Regions from separate parts of the Lysinibacillus sp. NPDC047702 genome, predicted to be linked through region 3. Evidence: riboswitches for the same ligand, from Rfam matches in the RefSeq annotation. Region 3 holds a riboswitch; each other region holds the start of a gene.

What was found. Region 3 has a riboswitch for thiamine pyrophosphate ahead of thiM (hydroxyethylthiazole kinase). Riboswitches for the same ligand answer to the same signal wherever they lie in the genome.
Region 1: it holds a riboswitch for thiamine pyrophosphate, as region 3 does, so the genes downstream of both, thiC (phosphomethylpyrimidine synthase ThiC) here and thiM (hydroxyethylthiazole kinase) in region 3, are expected to answer to the same signal.
Region 2: it holds a riboswitch for thiamine pyrophosphate, as region 3 does, so the genes downstream of both, thiW (energy coupling factor transporter S component ThiW) here and thiM (hydroxyethylthiazole kinase) in region 3, are expected to answer to the same signal.
Region 4: it holds a riboswitch for thiamine pyrophosphate, as region 3 does, so the genes downstream of both, ACQKIM_RS13295 (ABC transporter substrate-binding protein) here and thiM (hydroxyethylthiazole kinase) in region 3, are expected to answer to the same signal.

What each region holds. Positions count from the first base shown of each region.
Region 1 is NZ_JBNNMG010000005.1:136,458-140,503, reverse strand. It holds gene thiC (phosphomethylpyrimidine synthase ThiC) at 1-1,728, opposite strand, end outside; TPP riboswitch at 1,868-1,982, opposite strand; gene ACQKIM_RS04550 (methyl-accepting chemotaxis protein) at 2,048-3,799, opposite strand; gene ACQKIM_RS04545 (AEC family transporter) at 3,976-4,046, opposite strand, start outside.
Region 2 is NZ_JBNNMG010000027.1:19,898-23,943, reverse strand. It holds gene ACQKIM_RS14135 (VWA domain-containing protein) at 1-1,844, shown strand, start outside; gene thiW (energy coupling factor transporter S component ThiW) at 2,008-2,496, opposite strand; TPP riboswitch at 2,611-2,718, opposite strand; gene ACQKIM_RS14125 (MFS transporter) at 2,794-3,990, opposite strand.
Region 3 is NZ_JBNNMG010000051.1:14,817-18,862, reverse strand. It holds gene thiI (tRNA uracil 4-sulfurtransferase ThiI) at 1-128, shown strand, start outside; gene ACQKIM_RS20195 (alpha/beta-type small acid-soluble spore protein) at 400-618, shown strand; gene thiE (thiamine phosphate synthase) at 689-1,336, opposite strand; gene thiD (bifunctional hydroxymethylpyrimidine kinase/phosphomethylpyrimidine kinase) at 1,326-2,150, opposite strand; gene thiM (hydroxyethylthiazole kinase) at 2,150-2,905, opposite strand; TPP riboswitch at 2,996-3,094, opposite strand; gene mbcS (acyl-CoA synthetase MbcS) at 3,282-4,046, shown strand, end outside.
Region 4 is NZ_JBNNMG010000024.1:47,055-51,100, forward strand. It holds gene parC (DNA topoisomerase IV subunit A) at 1-292, shown strand, start outside; gene ACQKIM_RS13285 (sigma-70 family RNA polymerase sigma factor) at 525-1,058, shown strand; gene ACQKIM_RS13290 (hypothetical protein) at 1,039-2,229, shown strand; TPP riboswitch at 2,289-2,399, shown strand; gene ACQKIM_RS13295 (ABC transporter substrate-binding protein) at 2,558-3,556, shown strand; gene ACQKIM_RS13300 (thiamine-binding protein) at 3,558-3,848, shown strand; gene ACQKIM_RS13305 (ABC transporter permease) at 3,848-4,046, shown strand, end outside.

The DNA of each region.
Region 1 (4,046 bases), on a different contig from region 3:
CATCCCTTGATGAATTGCCTCCGTCGTATTTACATCTTTTTCTTTAGCATAATTACGAATATCTTGTGAGATTCTCATACTACAGAACTTGGGTCCACACATTGAACAGAAGTGAGCAGTTTTTGCCCCCTCTGCTGGTAATGTTTCATCATGGTATTCAACTGCACGCTCTGGATCTAAAGACAGGTTGAATTGATCACGCCAGCGGAATTCGAAGCGTGCCTTTGAAAGCGCATCATCTCGCTGTTGTGCTCCTGGATGCCCCTTCGCTAAATCAGCAGCGTGTGCAGCAATTTTATACGTAATCACCCCTACACGAACATCCTCTCGATTTGGTAAGCCCAGATGCTCTTTTGGTGTCACATAGCATAGCATTGCCGTACCAAACCATCCAATCATTGCAGCACCAATAGCTGATGTAATATGGTCATAGCCTGGTGCAATATCTGTTGTCAGTGGTCCTAAAGTATAGAAAGGAGCCTCCTTACACACCTCTAACTGCTTGTCCATATTCTCTTTAATTAAATGCATTGGCACGTGCCCCGGTCCCTCCACCATCACCTGTACATCATGCTTCCAGGCAATCTGTGTTAATTCACCTAACGTTTCAAGCTCTGCAAACTGTGCCTCGTCATTGGCATCTGCAATTGATCCGGGACGTAAACCATCCCCTAACGAGAAGGCAACATCATATGTTTTCATGATTTCACAAATTTCTTCAAAATGTGTATATAAAAAGTTCTCTTGATGATGATATAAGCACCACTGGGCCATAATTGAACCTCCCCGTGACACAATACCTGTCACACGATTTACCGTTAGCGGTACATAACGTAATAGCACACCCGCATGAATCGTGAAGTAATCAACCCCTTGCTCTGCTTGCTCGATTAACGTATCTCGATACACCTCCCACGTTAAATCCTCAGCTATACCATTTACCTTTTCAAGCGCTTGATAAATCGGCACTGTTCCAACCGGCACCGCGGCATTACGGATAATCCATTCACGTGTCGTATGAATGTGCTTACCAGTCGATAAATCCATAATATTATCAGCGCCCCAGCGTGTTGCCCATGTCATTTTCTCTACCTCTTCTGCAATAGATGATGACACTGCTGAATTCCCAATATTGGCATTAATTTTCACATGAAAATTACGTCCTATAATCATTGGCTCTGCCTCAGGATGATTAATATTAGAAGGCATAATGGCACGCCCCGCCGCAATCTCCGAGCGAACATATTCAGGATCCATATTTTCGCGAATAGCTACAAACTCCATTTCAGGTGTAATAACTCCCTTTCGTGCATAATGAAGCTGTGTTACATTTTTACCTTTTTTAGCTCGCAGAGGATTTCTTGATAAATCCGGAAAGGTATTTTCCTTTATACGCGGATCATCCGCTTTGCGGAAACCATTATCCTCTGGTTTAATAGTACGCCCCACATACTCCTCTACGTCCCCTCGTTCTCTAATCCATTCACTTCGCAACGCTGGCAAGCCCTTCGTAATATCTACCTTATAGGCAGGGTCAGTATATGGACCACTCGTATCATACACATGGACTGGTGCATTTTCCTCTTCTCCAAAGCTTCCTGTCGTTGGACTTAATGCAATTTCACGCATCGGCACTAAAATATCTGATCTTGATCCCTCTACATAAACCTTTTTGCTACCATCAAAGCTTGACATAATGGTAATGTTCTTTTCGCTAATTGTTGTCATGACCCGCTTCTCTCCCTTATAGAAAATTCATACAAGGACCGAATCTAGCTCACCCAATAAAAATAAAAAAACCGAATCCAAAAAATTTTGGATCCGGCTATGATTGTAAAAGGTATAATTATCGCATTGTAAAGAGCTCGCAATAATTTCTTAACTTTCCCACGCTGGTATGAGCCAGATCAGGTCCAAAGGGTCAAGAAACCTCTATGCGTTTCCCTCTCAGCCTGACTCATCAGACTCCCCTAGTTAATGCTATTAAGTTTGATGCTAGTGTAACAGATATTGCTAAGAGATGGAAGCATCATTACTATTTTTTACTTTAGAGTTTATATTTTTGCTTCATAAACTCTAAACGCTTTACCTGCTCCGTTAATTCATGAATCGTTCTACTTAGTTGACCCAATGATAATTCTTGCAACTTAGATGCATCGGCTACTTCTTTTGTTTCCAACAAAACAGCCTCGGATGCCTCATTAGTTTGCTCTAATGCCGATAAAACGACGTTCGTGTTTTTGGACATTGTGTTTGTAACCTCAAAAACATTTTGAACATCTTCCTCAACTACTTTTACTGCTTCAAACAAATGATCTAGCTCATCACTAATAGCCATCACTAAATGAGCTCCCTCTTTAACTTCAACAGTACTATGGTCCATTTCTTTTAACACCGTCTCTGTCACTATTTTAAATTCATATATATGCTGACGAATATCTTCTGCCGACAGCTTTGTCATTTCCGCCAGTTTTTTCACCTCTTCCGCGACAATAGCGAAGCCTTTACCATGTTCACCTGCTCTCGCTGCCTCAATCGCCGCGTTTAACGCCAATAAATTTGTTTGATCGGCAATACTTTGAATAACACCTATCATTTCTTCGATTGTGCTATATCTTTCACCAAGAATATTCACATTATTTGCCGTATGCGTCACCAAATCTGCCACGCCATTCATCCGATCCGTAATCATTGCCGCTTCCGATTGACTTTGCTTCACAAGATTCGCTGTATTGGATGAGCTTTTCATAACGGAAGAAACAGAGGCTGATATCTGCATAATTCCTGCCGTCATCTCTTCAATTGTTTTAAAGGAATGTGTCGCTAGGTCTCTTTGTCGATCCACACTCTCCTCTATTCCCCCTGCACTTTCAATCAGCCTGTTACTTGAGTGCTGCACATTATTTCCTACCTCCTGTAAACTATCAGTGGCCTTAGAAATATCTGTGCCAATCCCCGAAAGGTTAAATATAATTTGATGCATGGATTGCATCATCTCTTTAAATTTGCTGCTAAAATCAGAAATATCATCATTTGATTCAAAGCTTATTTCATCCAATATATGTTGAGCTTCTGCCATATTTCCATCTGTAAAGGCTATTGTTGCTCGTTTCATGATAAATATTGGCTTCAGTGATTTTCGCATATACAAATACAATGTCGTCATCATAACGACACTCAATAAAATGACAATGCCTAAAAGTATAGGCAAGTACTTTGTTACAGCAGATTTTTGAATGCCATAAATAATGGAGCTCTCAATATCTAGTCCAACATATGCAACAATTTCACCATTTTCTGCTCTAACAGGTGCATAAGCAGAAATAAAATCTCCCCACCCCTCTACAGAAACAAACTCACTAAAGCCATTCTCATTATTGGAGATTGTTTTTACAACACTTTCATATGGAACATCCTCCATAATATCCCCAATTTGATAGGTTTCCTCACTAGTGAGATCTCCAGCATCCACCAGCACCATTGATTGTTTACCCTCAGGTGTTCCCTTGAATACATAGATATACGTTACATAATTGGTATTCAGTATTGTCGTAAGCTCCTTCTGTAAATCAAGATACAGCGAGCGATTATCTGGATTTTTAGCTAGCAACTCATATCTCTCTGAATCAAGCTGTCCCACAACATTTCTTGCTAGAATCATACTATTCTCTTTTAACGCTAACTCCACTATGTTATTTGTGCTCTTATAGACAATAAGTCCAAGAGCAACACTAAAAACAATCATAATAACGATTAATAAGATAATGAATTTCTTCCATAACTCTATACCTTTACGCAAAGCTATGATCGCCCCTTTCAATATTATTATCAAAAACCTATTTACCCTATGTATATATTTGAAATTACAATAACTAACAAACATCCTTTTATTTTCTAATTATTTTCTTCATTTTACTTTTGAAGCATAAAAAAAAGCAATAAGCCTTAAGCCTATTCCTTTTTTTACGTGATATGTTATGAAAGAAATAATAATTCCGCAAGATAAATAACAATTGTTACTGTAATACAGCTCACTATTGTTGAAA
Region 2 (4,046 bases), on a different contig from region 3:
ATGTATTTACGTATAAACATACTGCTACAGCAGAGGGTCTTGTAAAGTATGAAGCTGTTGTACAGGTTGAGCAGGATGCCATTTTTGAAAATAATAAACTAACAAGCGTAACAATGGTACAAAGTGAACCACATTTATTAATTGTTAACGGTTATGATAGTGCATCACCTATTGCAGCCGCTCTTGGTAGACAATCTATCTCCTTTGATGTTATAGATGCTCGAAGTTTGCCAAATGAGCTTTCTAGTTATCTACAGTATAATGCTATTATTTTTGATAATGTGCCAGGACATCTAGTGGGCGAGGCCAAAATGAATGTTATAGAGCAGGCAGTAAAAAACTTTGGCGTTGGCTTTACGATGGTTGGTGGTGAAAATAGCTTTGGCTTGGGTGGCTATTTTAAAACGCCAATCGAAACTTTACTACCTGTTGAAATGGAAATTAAAGGAAAGGAACAATTACCTTCATTAGGACTGGTTATCGTACTAGACCGCTCTGGCAGTATGTACGGAGCGAAGCTAGAGCTAGCTAAGGAGGCAGCAGCTCGTTCTGTTGAAATGTTACGAGATGAAGATACGCTTGGGTTCATTGCCTTCGATGATCGACCTTGGGAAATTATCGAAACAGGACCACTTGGCAATAAGGAAGAAGCAGTAGATACGATTTTATCAGTAACGCCAGGCGGTGGGACAGAGATTTATGGATCACTCGCTAAGGCCTATGAGAACTTAGCAGATTTAAAACTACAGCGAAAGCATATTATTCTATTAACGGATGGACAGTCACAGTCAGGGAATTATGAAGACTTAATTGCTGAAGGAAAAGAAAATGGCGTAACATTGTCAACTGTAGCGATTGGACAAGATGCAGATGCCAATTTACTTGAAGCACTTAGTGAATTGGGTAGCGGGCGATTTTATGATGTTGTTGATGAGCAGACCATACCTTCTATTTTATCCCGTGAAACGGCAATGATTTCACGCACATATATTGAGGATAACCCCTTCTATCCAGCCATCTATAACGCATCTGGTTGGAACAAGTTATTTGCAAATGGTGTACCTCAAATGAATGCTTATATCGGAACAACAGCGAAACAGGGTGCCTCTGTAATTGCGGAAAGTGAGAAAGAGGATCCGGTGCTGGCTCAATGGCAATATGGCCTTGGCAAGACATTTGCCTTTACTTCCGATTCGACAGGTAAATGGACAGGTGACTGGGCAAGATGGCAGGATTGGGGAACATTTTGGCAAACGCTTATATCTCAAATGCTACCAAGCTATAATGACATTGCCTACGATGTACGTTTAGAATCGGATGGTTCATTTATTATTACAGATCCTACCAACGAAGCAGCATTTTTAGATATTGTAGCTGTCAATGAAGCAGGAGAAGAACTTGAAACACAGCTTGAGGCCATTTCAGCCTCACAGGTTCGGGCAGTTGTGCAAGCAGAGCCAGGACTCATTTTCTTCCGTATTGCTGATGAAGATCAAGCTATTTATCAGGCAGGGATAAGTGTACCTTATAGTGCTGAATATGAATTACAACCAGTAAATGATAAGCTGGTGGAAGAACTGACAAAGCAAACGGGTGGCTCTGTTTTGAAAGAACCGAAGGAGGTATTTCGTGAATTTACGAAGAAAGGGGCAGACCGGCAAAATATAGCAACGTGGCTTATATTAGCAGGTATGTTATTCTTCTTCATCGATATTACGATTCGCCGCTTTGGCTGGGGCATCTTTGCTAAGTCGAAGAAGAAAGAGTCGCTTGTAGAGAATAAAACCATACAGGCAGAGGATACGAATGTTGCTCAGTTATTAAAGGGCATGAAGAAACGATAAATTGGATTAAATGACAGTGCAAAATGATTGATTATTTTGCACTGTTTTTTGTATATGATTGGGTGGTTCTTTGAAAAGGGGAAGTTCATCTCATAAATTAGGGGGAAGTGATCCAATAAAGGAGATTTCCGATCAAAATAGAATTGAAGGAATCCCTGTTCATTTAATGGAAATTTTTAATAAGTACAGTATTTCGTAGACTACTAGCAACGGCCACACCTAAAATAGCACCAATAATACTAGAGCTCAAAAAAGCAGGCATGAAAAACATTGCTGCGACAGATGTTCCCATTAAGATATATGCATATGGTACTGCTATGAGGGAAGCGATGATCCCAGTTCCTACTATTTCACCGACACCTGTTAGCCAAGGTTTGCCACTGTATTTATAAGCTAATGCTGCACAAAATGCGCCAATGACACTTCCAGGAATGGCTAATAGGGAGCCTGTCCCTGTTAGAATACGAATTATTGCCGTGACAAGGGCAATGATGATGGTTGGTACTGGACCGAGTAGAATGGCACTAATGACATTGATGGCATGCTGTATTGGATAAGCTCGCGCAATCCCTGTTGGAATTGAAACGAAGGTAGAACCTGCTACAGCAATTGCAACTAATAAGGCCATGATTGTTAATTTTCGAATTGACATAAGTAACACTCCCTTGAAATATTAAATGAATGGTTATCGCTGCTAAACTGGTTAAACACAAAAAGACCGCTTCCTGAAAACAATAGGAAGCGGCCTTGCATTTACATATTAAAAAGCAAGATGTCGCCACTTCCCTACGCTAGTATGAACTAGATCAGGTTCAAAGGGTCCATATATGACAATATATGTCTCAGCCTTTTAAAGACTCCCCTAGTGGTAAAAATTATTTAATTTGTGTATAACATCGTAACAAGATAAATGTAACATACTGCTAATAATAGTCAATGATTTTTCAGACTATTTAGAATCGGGCTGCATAAGATGTGGTGCTTTTTTCATTGTCCAAATAAGGGCAAGGAAGAAGCAAGCCATCAAAATAATAGCACCAAATATATAAGGGCTATTCATATTCCAATCGAATAAAATACCTGCCAATGCTGGACCAATCATATTCCCAAGGCTCATATAAGCATTATTTAAACCTGCTGCAAATCCTTGCTCATTTTCAGCAAGTTTGGAGATCAGTGTGTTGACAGCAGGACGAATTAATGTTGTAGCTGTAGAGAAGATTGTTGCAACAACTAAAATAAGGGCAAATCCAGAAACGAATAATATTAAGTAAATAGATACAGCTGCAATAAATAAATTGACTAATACGACCTTCATTTCACCGTAGCGATTAAAGAGTGGGGTAATGACAAACATTTGTACAACTACACCAAAAGCACCACCCACTACTAAAATAATAGCAATATCTCCGGGTGTATAATGAAACTTATCTGTAACAAATAATGATAAAGTCGTTTGGAAATTAGCAATTCCGAACGAGAATACCATCATAATAATAAGCATAACAAAGTAAGGCATATGTACTGAACGTACCATTTGTTTTGCGAGATTGTCTTGCTTATGCATTTTTTGTGCTGCATTTGGTTTGGTAGATGGTAATAAAAAGAACGATAAAATAGCAGCCAAAATAGCCGCAGCTCCAGCCGTATAGAATGGAAAATGTAAGCTGACTTGCGATAAGAATCCACCAATACCTGGTCCAATCATAAACCCAAGAGACATGGCAGCACCAAGCATCCCCATCCCTTTGCCTCGTTCTTCATATGTTGTAACATCTGCCACAAATGCCATAATAGGAGGTGCAACAAAGGCTGATCCAAGGCCACCTAAAAAGCGTGCCAAGAAGAGCATCCAAACTTCTGTAGAGAGCCCAAAACCTATTTGTGCAAGTCCTGTTAGTATAAGCCCGAAAATTATAAGATTTTTTCGACCATACTGATCCGAAAGATTCCCAGCAATTGGAGAAAAAACGAATTGAGCTAAGGCGAACGTTGCAATAAGCATGCCTAAAACTTGTCCTGCAGCACCAAATATTCTTAAATACTCTGGCATGACAGGAATAATAATTCCAATACTCCCCATTGCGATAAACATATTAAACATTAAAATATACAAAGCCGCCTTATTAGACTTCTGCTGGGTCATCGAATACCCCCCTTTTCTAATCAAATATAGTACAGTCTATCACAAAGAAAAATGGT
Region 3 (4,046 bases):
AGAAGGTTGAGCATTATGAAAGCTTCTCGGATTTTGATGAATTAATTGAACGTGCTGTGAAAAATCGGGAGGTCTATATTTTCCCGAAAAAAGAACAAGAAGCTGATAAATTTGCAGACCTTTTATAAGTAGAAGAAATTTATCTTGATTCAATATTCGCTGAATCAAGATAAAGCCCTAGCGGATGTCACGGATTTTGAAGAGGCGCTTAGCGAGCTTGAAGAAATCCGAAGGCAATGATGCTGGAACGTAATTGATTGTAAGTCGCCTCAAAAGCATATTTTGAGGTGGCTTTTTTTAGTTTTTCCTCTATTTCCTTTAGAGGTACAATTTACCTCTAAAAATTTTGTATTAAAAATCTAATATCGCACATTCTATATTCACAAGGAGGTGAGAGACATGACTTCAAACAACAACCGCAGTTCAAACCAGCTTGCAGTACCTGGTGTACAACAAGCTCTAGATCAAATGAAATACGAAATTGCACAAGAATTTGGTGTTCAATTAGGAGCTGACGCTTCAGCTCGTGCTAACGGTTCCGTTGGTGGTGAAATCACTAAACGTCTTGTACAAATGGCAGAATCTCAATTAAAAGGTATGCCAAACAACAATCAATAATTGCTGATTAAGTAATTATTAAACTTAAAACCAGTGACCGTAAAAGGCACTGGTTTTAGTTTGTTTACATTTAGATCTTTTTATCCTCAATAAAAAATGATTTGAATATTGCTACGGTATTGGAAATATCCTCACTTTCACAAATCGCAGAAATAACGGCGATACCATCGGCACCAGCGTTAACAACTGATTGTCCATTTGAACAATTTATGCCTCCGATTGCAACAATGGGGAGCTCAGGATTTTCAATGCGGACGTACTGTAAAAACTTTGTTCCACTTGGTGGATTTGCATCACTTTTAGAAGTGGTCGCAAAAATCGGACCAATTCCTACATAATCTGCCCCATATTGTAGCGCAGTTTGCAATTCAGCTTGAGAATGAACTGAAACACCTAGTATCATCTTTCCAATTTTTTCACGAATTTTAGATACAGGGAAATCCTCTTGACCAATATGGATTCCATCTGCTGTAAGTTTTACTGCAAGCTCTACATCATCGTTGATAATAAACGGCACTTTATACCGCTGGCAAAGCTTTTGACAATGACGGGCAAAATTTTCATATTCTTGTCCAGTTAAGGCTCGAGGCCCTTTTTCTCGTAGCTGAAACATGGTAATTCCATGCTGTAAAGCTTTTTCAAGAACGTGTAGTGGCTCCTGATGTACTACATTTCCTGTGCCCATTATAAAATATAGCTGTAAATCTTCACGATTCATGAATAGTCACCTCACAGGACTCCTTATAGTTTTGATAGGCAAAATGATTTGTCGGTCCATGCCCTTTACCCAGAGCTAAATCATATGTTATTGCTAATTGAATAAATTTTTTTGCTTCTATAATCGCTTCTTTTATAGGAAGACCACCGCCCAAAAAAGCAGTTAAGGCTGCTGAAAACGTACAGCCAGTACCATGTGTATTTTTTGTAGAAATACGAGGAGTTTGCATAGAAAAAGACTGTCCATCGTGAAAAAATATATAATCAATGGCGAAATCCTTATCTGCTAGATGCCCTCCTTTTATAATGACACATCGTACTCCTGTTTGTAATAAGAGATAGGCTGCTTCTTTAATATCAGCTAAAGTTTTAATTTCTCTACTAGTAAGCCTTTCTGCCTCTGGGATATTCGGAGTTACAATGGTTGCAATTGGCAGTAAAAGATTCATGATGGCATCAATTGCGTCTTGTTGTAATAAGCTTTCTCCGCCCTTCGCGATCATCACAGGATCTACAATAAGCGGAACTTTAGTATTAGCCATCATTTGTGAAATAGTTTGAATGATGTCAGAGGAAAATAGCATGCCTGTTTTCATTGCACTAATTGAGAAATCCTCCAATAGTGCCTGTAGTTGTTGCTTAACGAAGTTTGCCTCAATGGGCATGACATTAGATACACCAAGGGTATTTTGGGCAGTCAATGCTGTAATGACAGAAGTTCCAAACACCTTTAATTCCTGAAAGGTTTTTAGATCAGCCTGTATACCTGCACCGCCGCCACTATCAGATCCAGCAATAGTCATTACAACCTGCATTATTCTTCACCAGCCTTTGAAAGACGATAGAGTTCATTTAATACAGCAATTTGAAAATCACCAATGTATTGTGTAGTAGAACCTGCTTGTTCAGCAATTTTTTTATAAAATCTTAGTACTTCTATTAATTGGTGATAAGGCTGATGACCAGTTACGTAAGCAGCACAACAAATGGCACTTAATAAGCAGCCAGTTCCAGTGACCTCTGTCATATGAGAATTCCCACCTGTAATCCATTGCAGTTGATTTCCATCAGTTATTAAATCCTTTTCACCTGTGACAATCACTATACAATGATAAAGCTGAGCAATTCTCTTCGCTTCATCTTCTAAAGATATTGAACCTGCGCCACTATCTACACCCTTTTGCTGCCATTCTACATTGGCAATTGCGGCAAGTTCTCCAATATTGCAGCGAATTACTGCAAATTCGATCTCATTTAACAGATGTTGTACAGTTTGTTTTCGGTAGGTTGTAGCTCCAGCGCCAACAGGATCTAATACTACAGGTATGCCAAGTGCATTGGCCTTTTTCCCAGCAAGTAACATGGATTCTTTCTTTTTGTCATTAAGTGTACCAATATTAATCAATAAGCTTGAGGCAATTGCAACCATCTCCTCAACCTCGTCACTGGCATCAGCCATAACTGGCGAGGCACCAATTGCTAATAGGCCGTTTGCTTGAAAATTTGCCACCACATAATTTGTAATACAATGAATTAGTGGATTTTTTTTGCGGATAGTTTGAAAAATCATTCTAAGTCCTCCTTTATTGGATGGACGTAAGCATGCAAAAAAGGCTCCTTTTTGTGTAATAAATACACGCAAAAGAGCCTTTCATCAGTGAATTAGATGTGAATTGCTCCCTACGTCAGTATTAACTAACAGGTTCAAAGGGTCAGGTTTTACCTTCTCAACTCCAAATGAGTCCCCCTGCAATTATGCTTTTAGTTGACCAAAATGTACCATATTTTTCTTTCCTGTTCAATAGCTAGTTTTGACAATGAACGTGACTGATGCCATATAACAGAGTATGATAGTTGTCATGACTTTTCTAAAATAGAGTGCGAACCATTGAAAATGATAAAAATGGAGTTTTATAATGAGTCATAGCAAAAGGGAGGCATTTGCCATGAAAAGACAAGATTTAATTGCACCTGAATGGTACAATATTACAGAGGAAATTGAAAAATATGCACAGGATGCAACCAAGAATGCACTAATTATTTATGATGAAAATAATGATGTTAAATTTATTACATACGCACATCTACTTGCAAAGGCAAATCAGGCTGCACATGTTTTTACAAACCAAGGTTTAACAAAAGGTGATGTATTAATTGTAATGGTGCCTAGATCTGTAGAAGCCTATATTGTCTATATTGCTGCATTAAAAATCGGTTTAACGATTATTCCTAGTTCCGAAATGCTAAGAACGAAGGATATAGAATATCGCATACACCATGCTAATGCAAAGGGTATAGTTGCTTATCAGCCATATATTGAGCAATTTGATAACGTGAAAAACTTACAGGGCTTGCAGCAATTCGTAATAGGAGTAGCACATGAACCTTGGCAGTCATTACTACAAAAAATGCAAAATCAACCAACAAACTACATAAGTTCTACGCCAACGAAAAGTACAGATAATGCATTTTTAGCTTATACAAGTGGTACAACAGGCAATCCTAAGGCAGCAGTACATACACATAGCTGGGGATATGCTCATTTACGAACAACAGCGCCGAATTGGTTAGGCGTACAGGAAGATGACATTGTTTGGGCTACAGCAGCTCCAGGCTGGCAAAAATGGATTTGGAGTCCGTTCCTCGCAACATTGGGAAGTGGTGCAACCGCATTTGTGTACAAAGGTAAATTTGATGCGGCAACATATCTT
Region 4 (4,046 bases), on a different contig from region 3:
TGCTGTGAAGAAAATGAATGTAGCTGAAGTAGAGATGGCTAGTCGCGCGAAACGGGGCTTAAAGGTTTTAACTGAATTAAAAGCAAACCCTCATCGTATCGTTGCCGTTGTCAAAGCGACAGATGAGGAGCATGTTATCATTGAAACTGAAAAAGGTGTACAAGAGGTCGTAGATGTTCATGCATTAACCCGTGCAGATCGTCATTCAAATGGCTCGTTTAAAGTAGATATTGCAACTGACGGACAGATCTCACATGTATTAACAGCAAAAAAAGAACAAAATCCAAGCTAGATTAAAGCCTGTTCTCTTTATGAGAAGGACACTAAAAAAGTCGATTTGCCACAAAATGTGATGCAAATCGACTTTTTTTAGTTTTTCAGTGCCCTCCTTTATGAGTGCTGGTTTTTATATCGTTATTCAGCACCAGTTGAATAATGCCATTAATATAAAATTAATGGAAAAATGAAACCAATGAGCAGTGTGCTTTGTCTAACTTTACAAATTGATGAAGGGAGGGAATTGCTTGAAGAAACAACAACGAGATATACATTTACAGGAGGCTATGGATTTATACGGTCATTACTTACTTCGACTAGCTTATACATATGTAAAAAGTAAAGAAAGGGCAGAGGATATTGTGCAGGAAGTGTTCATCTGCTATTACATTCATATGGAGCAATTTGAAGGGCGTTCTAGTGTCAAAACTTACTTATACCGTATGGTCGTCAACGAGTGTCATAATTACTTTAAAAGCTGGGCATATAGGAAAACAGAGTTAACTAGACTTTTTAAAAAGCAGGAAGCCTCTATTTCAGTGGAATCTCAAATTTTAAAGCAGGAGGAAATGGATGTTATTGCTCACAGTATTACTACATTAGAAACGAAATATCGAGAGGTTCTTTGGCTTTATTACTATGATGAACTATCTATCACCGATATCGCATCCATTTTACAATGTTCAATCAATACAGTGAAAACAAGGCTAGCAAGAGGGAGAAAACGAGTAGGTATCCAATTAGAAAAGGAGGGGTTTTATAATGGAAATGAATTTACGTAATCGATTAAAGGCTACTATACCAGATCAATTAGCATTAACTCCCCAAAAAAAAGAAGAGATATTAGAGGCTGCTCATGTTAGATTTGAGCAACAGCAAATCCCTGTAAAAAAACATATGTGGAAACCTGTAGCAGTAGGAATTTCAGCTTTAGCACTTACGGCATTATTAAGTTATCCTTTTATAGATGGAATAAAGGAACAATTGACGATTTCGCAAATAACTGAGCAATCCTATGAAGAAATTAGTATCCCTGGTCGATCTGCTCATACATTATCTACAGCTGTCTTTGATGATGCAACGAACTCCTTTTATTATTACGAAGGCAGTACCATTTACTCCTATGCACTCGATTCACATATTGAAAAAGTGGAAGTAACAAGTAAATTCCCTATTTCAAAAATGTTAGTAAATGAAGATTGGCTTGCTTGGATGGTTGATGATAGGAAATCTATGTTCGTAAAAAATAGAGTAACATTAGAGGTCAAAGGCTTTCCTACGGATACTTTTATGGATTTAGAAGATGATACGCTACTGACAGAAATATCTGATACAAGGACAGGTCATACCATTTATAGCTTAACAAATCTGCGTACAAATGAGGTAAAACAATTTAAACAAGCCTTTGATAATAGTGCAGTAAGCCAGCCAATTTATCAGGACAATCAATTGCTCCTACCAAGTGCCTTTAAAAAAGATGGAGTAGAAACGGTCCGCTTTACGCTCTATGATGTTCAAACGGAAAAAGAAAAACACTACGATTTACCTTTTAAACGCATACATGACATGTCAATGACTGACCATAAAATCTATGCTTCTTTTAGAACTGGAGAAAGCTTTGAGGTAGGATATGTTGATTTAGAAGATGGCTCCTATCATAAACTTGATGGTAAAATTGCCCTTACTTTAACAGCCTATCAGAATAATCTTGCTCTTTACGAATGGATACCGAAGGAGGAACATTACCGCTTTAGATTCTATCAAGTCGAAGAAGATGGTTCATTAACACCACTTTACGCCTTTAAAGATGTTTCATTAGCTCTCTTAGTGCCACGTTATAATAAGGAAGGGACATTACAGGTATTTGGGCTAAATGAAAAGTATCTCACTGAGGATGGAATGCTTGAAGCGAGAGATGATGCGATTAAATTATTTTTACAGCGTTTTCATTAAAAAGAGCCTTGTTATTTACAGTGAGATATGGGTATAATAATCAACGAAAAGTTCATATGTAAAGAATGTAGGGGGGCTGGTAGTTGCCAGCTGAGATTGTGTCCGTTAGACGCTGACCCTTTGAACCTGATTTGGCTCGTACCAGCGTAGGGAACATCTATTCAAAAAAAGTAAGTTTTTGATATTGATTGCACAACGTCTGGGAGGATTCCTGGGCGTTTTTTTATGTTTTCTTTACATTAATTACAGATATTCTATGAATACGCTTTCTTCTGGTTAAAACATTCACTCATGAACACTTTCACACTATTTACTGGGAGGATTCAGCATGAAAAAATGGTTATTGGTTCTTATGGCTGCCCTTTTAACATTAGCTGGCTGTAGCGAAAAAAAGGATACCAACAAGGATGAACATGCATTAAAAAAGGTGTCCGTTGTACTCGATTGGACACCAAATACAAATCATACAGGGCTATATGTTGCTAAGAAATTAGGTTATTTTGAAGAGCAGGGCTTAGATGTTGATATTTTACAACCTGGTGACGCAGGAGCGGATCAGCTTGTGGCGTCTGGCAAGGCACAGTTTGGTATAAGCTATCAGGAGGGAATTACACAGGCTCGTGTACAGGATGTACCTCTAGTATCGATTGCGGCGATTATTCAGCATAATACTTCTGGCTTTGCCTCAATTGCCTCTAAAGGCATTACATCACCAAAGGAATTTGAAGGGAAAACGTATGGTGGCTGGGGAGCTCCTCTTGAGCAGGCCGTTCTACAATCATTAATGCAAACTGAAAATGCAGATATAAATAAATTAGATATTATTAATGCCGGCGATATCGATTTCTTTACAATGATGAAAAAAGATATTGATTTTGCATGGATTTATTATGCTTGGACTGGAATTGAAGCTGAGCTTCGTGGTGAAAAGCTGAACATGCTGTATTTAACAGATTATAGTGATCAACTGGATTATTATACACCCGTTCTAGCTACGAATGAAACAATGATTAAGGATGATCCAAAGACAGTTGAAGCATTTGTCGCTGCCGTGGCAAAGGGCTATGAATATGCGATCAGTAATCCAAGTGAGGCAGCAGATGTTTTACTTGAGGCAGTACCTGATTTAGATAAAGATCTTGTGCATAAAAGTCAGGAGTGGCTGGCAGATAAGTATCAGGATGACGCTGCTCAATGGGGCGAGCAAAAGTTAACTGTCTGGGAAAACTACGCGAAGTGGATGACTAGCAACAACGTTTTAGAGGGCGAATTTAACGCAGAACAAGCATTTACAAACGACTTTTTACCGAAAAAGGAGACAAAGTAATATGGCAAACTCATTAATCAGTGTACAAATTATCCCGAAAACAGAAAAATATGAAGATGTTATTCCATTTGTTGATGCAGCCATTGCTATTATTGATGCATCAGGTGTGAAATATGAGGTGCACCCTTTAGAAACGACAATGGAGGGTGAGCTGACAACGTTACTACAAATTATTGAACGAATGAATATCAAGATGATAGAGCTTGGTGCCATCAATGTTATTACGCAAGTGAAAATTTTATATCAGCCAACTGGGATTACAATGGGCACATTAACGGAGAAATACCAGTGATGAAGTGGGCAATACAAAAGGGAAGGACGATAATTTTTATCGCCTTCCTCTTATTCATATGGGAGCTAATCGTGCGTTTAGCAGATATACCGCATTGGTTATTGCCGGCACCAAGTGCTATTTTGACAGAAGGTATACAATCGTATGAAACATTTATGCCTCATGCCTTCGCAACAGTGAAATTAGCTTTACTAGGAC